DNA from 3 places in the Paenibacillus sp. cl6col genome. Region 3 is predicted to be linked to each of the others. Evidence: predicted binding sites of a transcription regulator. Region 3 holds the regulator's gene; each other region holds the start of a gene.

Region 1 (3,287 bases), 240 kb from region 3:
ACAGCCTTCGGCCAAGAGAGCATTACGCAACGTGCGGTTCAACTTGGCGCATCCTATTACATATTGAAGCCTTTCGATATGGACATTTTGGCGAATCGTATTAGACAGCTGGCAGGTGTTGCATCCAATGCTTCGGTAACTGGAGGATCTGCTAGTAACTTAATGACATCATCTGTATCGAAGTCGAATGTCGTACCGCTTGGCAAATCCAAAAACTTAGACGCGAATATCACGTCTATCATACATGAAATCGGTGTTCCTGCGCATATTAAGGGGTACCAGTACTTGCGCGAAGCAATCACGATGGTGTACAACAATATCGAAATTTTGGGCTCCATCACGAAAACGCTGTATCCAGCGATCGCGGAGAAGTACAAAACGACACCAAGCCGCGTTGAGCGGGCGATCCGCCATGCGATTGAAGTTGCATGGACTCGCGGCAACATCGACAGCATCAGCCGTCTCTTTGGTTACACAATCAACATAAGCAAGTCGAAGCCTACGAACAGCGAATTCATCGCGATGGTCGCTGATAAGCTGAGAATTGAGCATAAGGTGTCGTAAATGGCTCAACGGTGAGGCTTTGCGGGATCACAACGCAAATATAAAAATATCGATAAACTATTCACTATTTATGCAATAAATCCGTTGATTTATTGGGTCTGTGAAATACGTGCAGACGGAGGAATGGAATCGTGAAAGTAACATTATCCTCATATGAACAGTCGCTTTGACTTTTTAGTACTTGAATAGAGAGCATAGGGTTGATAAATTGGCGGATGTGAAAAAGGGTCATATCCGTCAATACATCTCCTATGTTCAAGAAAGAGGTAAGTACACAGTAGTAACTCGATTGCGCTGCTTTCAAAATCGTCCTTTTAATGGCTCGTCTTCTTTTTCTGAGAGTGGTTTCGTCAATTCCTATCCGATAAGCCATATGACGATTGATAATCTCGTAATGTCCTGAATCATTATTCGACTAATCCTCGTGTTTACCTTCGATAGTTAGTGGGAAATTTCCGTCCGCCAACGCTCAGATCCGTCAGCAACTCCCGTTCATGTACACGCGCAACCTTTCGTTAGCTTGAGTGGTTATGAGCGACCACAACATCCGCATGTTACTCGTATATCCGCGACACTTAAAATCCGCGCGTTTTCCTTCCGTATCGCGAGTTATTTCGTATACTTTAATTCCACGATTTCTGAACTCTCGTCTAATCTCCGTCATTCGTTACGCGATCCATTGCGGCCGAAATCATATCCGTATATATTTCCGGATTTCTCACGGAATCCGCGATAATCTGTTTATCGCGCTCGTATGCGGACAATATCATCGGGAGCAGTACGTATGATTTAATCAATTCGAGTTCCTCTCCGGTTGCCATCGTAGGAGGCATCGTTAATCACCTCGTGTAATATTTCGGTTAGTTTACATTATGGGAACGTTTGTTCTTATTATACGCCGATTCAAACGATCGAGCAACGTTATTATCCTCGGAAATAAATTCGACTATTTATTATATATAAGTTGAACTAATGCTAGCGACTAGAATAACTAATACAAAGCCGATCAGCCACCGTAAAGACCAGTTTGAGTCTTCCTTTCATTTCGTTCAGAAACGGTTTCAGTAATTTTGCATGATGAATACGGGCATTATCCAGTATTAAAACGATTTTTCCTATAGGATAAGCATCGACGACTTTCCGGCGAAATTGAGAAAAATCCTTCGACGGCTTCTCGCAGCAGCATACAGTCTTGTTTGTACTCCTCGATTAACTTTTCCATCCAATCTCTCCTTCATCATATTTTGTGTAACAGGTCATATACGATAATATGATTCTTCGTTAGAGAACAATAAACTTCATGGTTTTAACCAATAAAATGAAACCCAAAGAGATATATTCATTAAGTCCTCACATGTTTGTTCCACTATCTAAATTCTATATAATTTGTTGCCTCGGGCGTGTATCTCAACGGCTGGAGCATCAGTTCTATCTAAATGAATCTTCTAATGAAGAATATTGAAATATTGTACATGGCGATACGATGAGGACTGGGAAATTCTTCATAGAGGCATCAAATCAGGGGTGAACAAAGTATACCAGCTCATCAATTAAGAAGCTAAGCATCTTCGATGAAGTAATACTCAGTCAGATACAAAAGTCGAGAGTAGATGAGCATTGATCACAACGAGGTCAGTGCTTTTTTCATGGAATGAGAATAATCCAGGATGTTATTCGGAGTTAACGTGTATTACAATAGGTTTATAGAAAAATGTTCCAAACCAAAGGAGAATTTCTTGTACATGAGAACGATATTGGTCGCAGACGACGATGAAAATATAGTGGAACTGATAGGATTATATCTCCGAGCAGAAGGATTTCACGTTATTGAAGCACGGGATGGGATGGAGGCGCTACGGTACATGGATGCGGAGCGAGTCGATCTCGTCATTTTAGATATTATGATGCCGAATATGGATGGGTGGGAACTGTGCGAGGAGCTGCGCCGTTCACATCCTGATTTGCCTATCCTTATGGCTACAGCCAAAGGGGAACCCGGGCAGAAGGTAAGAGGATTCCAATTGGGAACGGATGATTATATAACGAAGCCATTCGATCCAGTGGAGCTGGTGATGCGCGTCAAAGCACTGCTCCGGCGTTACCGAATTGCATTCTCGCAGGTTGTGCAGCTTGGCCCGCTGCGCTTGGATCGAAGCAGTTATAAAGTAATGATGGAGGATGACGACTCTGTCATTACACTGCCACTGAAGGAATTTGAACTCTTGTTTAAGCTTGCGAGTTGCCCTGGGCAGATCTTAACGAGGGAACAGCTCATACAGGATATATGGGGGATGGACTATAAAGGGGACGACCGAACCGTTGACGTACATATTAAGCGGCTCCGTGAACGATTTTCCAACTACTCGGAGATCTTTAATATTGTGACTGCTCGCAGCCTCGGATATCGAATTGAGGTATGTCATGATTAAGACCCTGTACGTTCAAGTGGTGCTTACGTTCATATTAGCAATTATTATCGGCATTATTGCCGCCTTTTCTGTGTCGGGGTTGTTGTTTCAGAAGGAAATGGAAGAAGTGTCGTACCGTCAATTGATGAATCTTGGTGATGACTTGGCTCGTCTGCGTACTTCGATGTCAGCATCTCAATTTAAGGATTATGTGATGTCGTTGAAGGCACTTACGATGTATGAGGTTCGGATATTGAATAGTGATGGAGACACTGTTATTCACCACAATGAGAAAGAACGGGCAGGTTACCCCAT
Region 2 (3,287 bases), on a different contig from region 3:
CATGCGCTCCAGCTTATGAGGCACACCAAGCGCCATCCAGAACGCATACATAGCCTCGCACATGCCGCGAACGTTCGAGCTCGCCTTCATTGCGCGTGCAAGCTCAGCAATCGGATCGGCAATGATGCTGCGGCATTGCTCCACCCACTCTGGAGCATGTCTTGGCCGTTCAACAGCCTCAGCTTCTTCAGCTGTGCCCTCCGCTGCTCCATCTGCATGATCAGGATCAAGCGACATTTCCGGCATTGCAGGCCATGGACGCTTGCTTGTCCACCTGCCCCCTTCGATGCCGCATGCAAGCACATAGTTCTCCAACTTGTCAAAGTGCTCTCTTGTAATCGAACCATCTTCGGACAGCAAAAAATCGGTTTTGACAAACCGAAATACTGCGTCGTATTTCCAATTGCCTATTATGATATCAAGCACCGCTCGCGTCATCTCAACAAATGGATGATGCAGGACTGATTTCTTCTGATCCGTAAAATAGGGAATCCCCGCCTCGGTGAATACCGTATCAATCAGCTCACCATAATGTGCAATGTTCCGCACCATTACCGCCATGTCCCGCCAGCGTACCTGCTCATTGCGCACACGCCGCAGCATTTCCCCAGCAACCGCTTCAACCTCGGCGCGGCGATGTACTGCCGCCTGCACCGTAACCTCTCGATTCGTATCGTGATCGGACGCATGGCTATCCTTGCTCTTCACATTAACTTCCGGCTCACGATAGGGCACTTTGCGTTCAAAATGCCGCTCTAGATGAGCAAGCTTCGGGGAAGTTGCATAACGCGGAAGTGGTTCTTCGTTCGAGTCAAGATGCGTTATACTCCCGATGTCCACGCCAAGCGTATCGGCCATCTCTAACAGCTTCAGCATGGTAGTAGCCGTCGGATGGAACAAATTCAGCTCATGCGGAACTTCGCCAAGCGCGTACGCCTTATCCAAACACAGCGTCACACTTACATTCGGCGCATGGAGAATGAGCGAAGCGAGAACCGCATATTCTTGTGGGGTAAATCCGTGAAACCCGTCAATCCAAATATCAGCGCTCTTCACGTACTCCGATGCTGCAACACCCTCGGACAACCGAGCAAGCACGTCTTCCCCATCCAAGTAACGACCAGCCAATTCCGATTCAAACTCATGCAGGATGCTGGAAATGTCGCGAAGCTTCGCGGATAACAGCGGTTGTCCTGTCATGTGAGCGTCCAAAAAAGCAAGATGCTCCTCAACTTCACTGGACTCTACTCGATACCGCTTCATCTCATCAAAGAGATCGTTAAGCTTCTCGATAAATCCGAATTGTTCTGCTGCACCCGCAAATAAAGGCAAATCTGACTTGCGGCGCTGCAAAATCTTGTAGAGCAGCATCTTCTTGCCCTCTTCATTGATCGCTGTTAGTGCAGTGCCGCCAGCCTCTTGCATGACGCGATACGCAAGTCGCCGGAAGCTTAGTACTTGCGCTCTCAATATGCCAGCGATTCCATCCTCACGAATGAGAGCATGCTCTGCCTGAAAGGTTGCCTGTTCGGGGACTATCCATATAATCGGTGCCCCGTCCGCTTGGCTGCGAAGCTCATCTCGTACGCTTCTTAACACATGCTCCGTCTTGCCACTGCCGGAACGACCGATGACAAAATGCAACGGCAAAGTGATCCCTCCATTTCCCTAAATGCGATTCATGGCATCTACTTGCCACGATATGATACACTATGATCAAACCAATAATTGGTATATAATTTCGGTTACACCCGATTCTAGCATTAGGTTTCATTATATCATATTTCAAACTAGCGATAGAACACATGTTTGGAAACGATGCCGATATTCGCCATCTGCTTCTTGTGAGTTGCAGTGCATCATGTAACTTCGTAATCGAAGGCGAGGCTCATGTTCAACCTACCCTCTATTCGAATAAGGAGGCTGATTGTCATGATACATATTGTCAATGGAAATTGTACTGCCATACAGCTAACCAAAGTCGCCGAACAGCTGTGGAATGAGCAGGTATGGGTATATTCAGAGCTGCTGACCGAAGGCCCCGTATACGCTAGGCTTGAGCAGTATCTGGCTTATCGAGCGCTGCAATTGGAGCGAATGTGCGGGCTGCCTTCCACTGTTTTTTTGCAAAGAGGAAATGAACAGGAACGCACGTGGAAATCAGATATTTTGCCTGCTCAAGAGATTGCATTATGGTTCGAACACGATCTGTTCGACATTACCATGCTGCTCCGCTTAGTAGATCGCCTGACACAAGAGAATGCGCATGCCAAGCTATATTGGATCGACATCGCCTCCATTGCTGAACATGATCGCTATCTCGGATTTGGGGCGCTGACGGGAGAGCAGTTGGCCCCTTATCGAGATGCCGCCATACGGTTATCCGCTGAGCACATCGAATGGATGCGTTCTGCTTGGATTGCGTATACAAGTCCAAACCCACTGAAAATTGCACAATGGGCTCAGGAATCAAGCAGTATCCCTGCTCCATTTTGCGCTATTACGGAAGCGCTTCAATTCCACCTCTCCCGTTACCCCTCAACACAGGATGGAATCGGGATTGTAGAGCGATCCACGCTAGGCGCAGTTCAAGATGGAGCTGTTACATTTCAGAAGTGCTTCGAGATTGTTCGCAATCAACTGCCGCAATATGGACTTGGGGATATGCAATTCTGGGGGTACCTGCGCCGAATGACCTGCGGAGACGCTCCTCTGCTCGGGCTATCTCCCTCCTCATCCTCCTTGCCGGAACCTTTCAAGTCTCCATTAGCCGATGCTGGTCACCTCCTCTTAACCAAAAGCGGCCAGCAGGTACTGGATGGCACTCTCAACTGGGCTCAGTCTGGTGGATATGGACGCTGGCTTGGCGGCGCATTTATTACCCGTTCGACAACTGGAATAAGAGCATAGAGTGAGGAAACCGAAGAAATTCAAATATATGCTAACTGCTGACTTTATCCCATATATACAGCAAGCGCCATTCATTGCAGACGATCCCAAACCTGTCTGCAATGAATGGCGCTTTTCTTGTTTATTCTTCCTTATCCTATCGCTACTTTAGGAAGATTACTTCGAGCGAACCTCGAAGATGGCGAACTTCAAATAATGGCCTTCATCCACTCCCGCAATTTGCGGGTGATCCTTGCCGGCAGGACGCCATTCGACAAGGCGCAGCACCTTGCCTGCATCCTGGGCTGCATCCAATATCGACTGCATGAACATGTCCGGACGCATATGATAGGAGCAGCTTGCTGTCACAAGATAGCCACCTTCATTGACCAGCTTCA
Region 3 (3,287 bases):
GAAGGCGATTAAAGCGATTGGCATAATGAAGCTGCGTCCTTTAAACTCTTCGTGTGCAGGCTTGCCAGCAGCGAACGTCGGCTTGCCTTGCTTCATTCGCTGTTTGTTTAACTTTTCACTATTTTGACGGACTTTACGTTCCCAACTGCGAGACATGAATTCGCAACCCCCTGTATAGTAAACGAATAATGTGAATCCATCGTTATCGATGAAGGTTCATTTAATGAACGATCCCGTTCGATCCAGAGTTATCTGTTCCTTCTTCATCTTCTACATAGCGAATAGTGTCTAATTGATTGCGTACCTGCTTGCGGAATAGAACCAAATATTCCTCGCGCAGTTTCGCGCGTTCTTCCATTTCCTCATCGCTCAGCCCAACTGTCTTATGTTTGCGGGCCAATTCATTAATTCGTGCAATAAGCTTGTCGATATTCATCAGGTACCTCCATGTGTGTAAGCATATGTTCTACTTTGACATGGAGGTAACAGCTTGTCAAGCAAGCAGCAAGAAAGCTTTTATATCGCAAAAAAGAGGCCTCTTCGGGCCTCCTACCTTCTGCTCTTATGTATAGGAATGCAAAGCTTCTCAACCGTAAATTCGACAATGACCCCGACTCATCGGATCGGAACGAGCAATACTTCTCCTGCCGGTAAGATATCACCTTTCAATTGATTCATCTCAACGATTTCATATATAAACTGACGCGTATCCGTATGTTCTGGCTTATAAGAGGATGCAATCCCCCAGAGTGTATCTCCAGGCTGAACAAGTACGCGCTCCACAGCAGCTCCATTTACAATTTCCGTTTGGCTATCATCCATGCCAAGCGCTTGAACAATGCTTCCACAAGTAATGAACAACAATACAATCAGGCTCATGATGAATCGAACACGTAAAGGAAACAAACGCTTCTTCTGAATAGGTTGTGAAGCTGTTGTCGACACCTTATAGATTGAACGATATGTTGTATACATCATAAATGACTCATCTCCCAAACACTTGTTCTGTTATCTTGTATAATTTAATCTAACACGAACACACGTTTGAGTCAATGCCTTTTTAGAACGTTCGTTCCCCTTTTTATATTATCGAAAAATAAGCATTTAGCCTCATTTAACTTTCTCTTGTTTCTCTCTCGTAATTTACGAACTTCTCACAATCTTTTTCTTCAGAATCTTTAGAACTTATGTTTGTACGAACGGAGGTTCTGTGGTATAATTTTGTCAAAAGAGTATTCATTGGAGTTGATACCCTTGTCTAAAATATCAAGTCGTCAACAAGCTATCCTTGATTTTATACGTGATGAAGTTCGAGCTAAAGGTTATCCGCCTTCTGTTCGTGAAATAGGCGAAGCCGTTGGTCTAGCATCCAGTTCCACTGTTCACGGTCATCTTGATCGACTCGAGAAGAAGGGATTCATTCGACGTGACCCTACGAAGCCTCGTGCTATTGAACTGCTTAGCCATGATCAATCTGAACGTTCAACAGACTTCTCTCGCTCCTTCGCACGCGTGCCGGTCGTTGGGAAAGTAACTGCAGGCGAGCCAATTACCGCAACAGAGAATATTGAAGATTACTTCCCTCTTCCTATGCATATGGTGGGAGATGACGAGAATGTATTCATGTTGTCGGTCATGGGTAATAGTATGATTGAGGCTGGTATACATAATGGCGACTTTGTCATCGTGCGTCAGCAGCAGACAGCGAACAACGGTGATATCGTGGTAGCCATGACTGAAGAAGATGAAGCAACGGTTAAGACTTTCTATCGTGAGAAGGATCATATCCGCTTGCAGCCTGAGAATCCAACCTATGAACCGATTCGCTTACAGCATGTAACGATTCTGGGCAAAGTTATTGGTTTGTTCCGTGATTTTCATTAAGACATTACATTGATGCCTCGTTCTCTTCTTTTTAAGAAGGGAGCGAGGCATTTTTGCTTTCTCATTATTTCATATCATTTGCTGAACAGTACCTGAACAATCTCATCTAGAAAAGAAGCTTCATAAAATTCGACTTTCTCTCCTTATCTTCATCGAAACAACCTCACCACTGTTCACTCTTATAAACCCTAATCGTTCGAGAGATTTATACCACATCGAATATATACACACATCAACTTTAGCAATAAATATTTATTGTATAACAATAATTTTTTATTGACTAAAAGTATTTATTTGAATAGGATAATACCTAATGATACACCTCGTATAACTGTTCAAAATTCATTTTCACGAACACAAGGTAGGAGATAACTATGAATAACTTTTTCAAACTAAAATCATTCCTCAATTTTGGCTGGCACCAGGCAATGTCCTGCTTGTTCCCCGCTTATATTTTCGCGATGTTGGCACTCACGAAGATCATAGACATTCCATTTATGCATCGCTATGATTTCCTATTGCTTGTTTGTATCTTGGCGCAGGTTCTAATGATCCGGTTTGGGATAGAAACAATGGATGAATGTAAAGTAATCTGTATGTTCCATTTCATCGGTCTTGCACTTGAAATATTTAAAATCCACATGGGATCATGGGGCTATCCGGAAGACGGTTGGTCTAAAATACTGGGTGTTCCTCTATATAGCGGATTTATGTACGCAAGTGTGGCAAGTTACTTATGTCAAGCGTGGCGACGACTGCAGGTCAAGGTAAATCGATACCCTTCTGCTTGGTTAACGATTCCGCTAGGTGCGGCGATTTACTTCAACTTCATGACTCATCACTTCATTTACGATTTGCGTTGGGTTTTGATGATTTTGCTATTCGTCATCTTCTTTAGAACCTACGTGGAATATACCGTATTAGGCGTGACACGAAGAATGCCGATTGTTCTGTCGTTCGTCTTAATCGGATTTTTTATATGGGTGGCTGAAAACATCGGGACTTTCTTGGGCGCATGGTATTATCCACATCAGACGAACGGCTGGAATCTCGTAAAGTGGGGAAAATTCAGCTCATGGTTTTTGCTTGTCATCGTTTCCTTCATGATCGTCGCCCATCTGAAGCATGTAAAAGGAGGACACTTCAAGAGAAATAGTCATACTCGCTTCAATGAGTCGACATTTCAGAAGTAAAACACAATCTTTTAAATACAAAAGCAAAAAACCTAGAGCCCTAACAGCTCTAGGTTTTGTTACAGTATTCCTTGAATTGCTACTAAAAACTCATATAAGAAATACCCCGCGAACCCAAATAAAATCAGTCCTGCGATAATAGACATCCGCTTAATCATAGTTCGGCTCATTACTCTTCTCGTGACAGCCACAATGGCAAGCAACCCAACA

What was found. The regulator LexA, encoded in region 3, represses DNA repair genes until DNA is damaged. The targets are predictions, from matches to a motif close to CGAACATATGTTCG.
Region 1: BLS15_RS05110 (YhjD family protein) is a predicted target of LexA. The motif match lies at 1,496-1,509, and genes of this name have one in related genera.
Region 2: addB (helicase-exonuclease AddAB subunit AddB) is a predicted target of LexA. The motif match lies at 1,799-1,812, and genes of this name have one in related genera.

The regions. Positions count from the first base shown of each region.
Region 1 covers NZ_FNAZ01000002.1:219,597-222,883, forward strand. The annotation lists gene spo0A (sporulation transcription factor Spo0A) at 1-564, shown strand, start outside; gene BLS15_RS05110 (YhjD family protein) at 1,215-1,397, opposite strand; partial or broken gene BLS15_RS05115 (transposase) at 1,582-1,722, opposite strand; gene BLS15_RS05120 (response regulator transcription factor) at 2,307-2,993, shown strand; gene BLS15_RS05125 (sensor histidine kinase) at 2,986-3,287, shown strand, end outside.
Region 2 covers NZ_FNAZ01000003.1:566,336-569,622, forward strand. The annotation lists gene addB (helicase-exonuclease AddAB subunit AddB) at 1-1,650, opposite strand, end outside; gene BLS15_RS10605 (DUF1835 domain-containing protein) at 1,933-2,910, shown strand; gene BLS15_RS10610 (class I SAM-dependent rRNA methyltransferase) at 3,067-3,287, opposite strand, start outside.
Region 3 covers NZ_FNAZ01000002.1:460,688-463,974, reverse strand. The annotation lists gene BLS15_RS06270 (hypothetical protein) at 1-156, opposite strand, end outside; gene BLS15_RS06265 (DUF896 domain-containing protein) at 221-436, opposite strand; gene BLS15_RS06260 (LysM peptidoglycan-binding domain-containing protein) at 616-978, opposite strand; gene lexA (transcriptional repressor LexA) at 1,255-1,884, shown strand; gene BLS15_RS06250 (DUF817 domain-containing protein) at 2,259-3,077, shown strand; gene BLS15_RS06245 (LysE family translocator) at 3,137-3,287, opposite strand, start outside.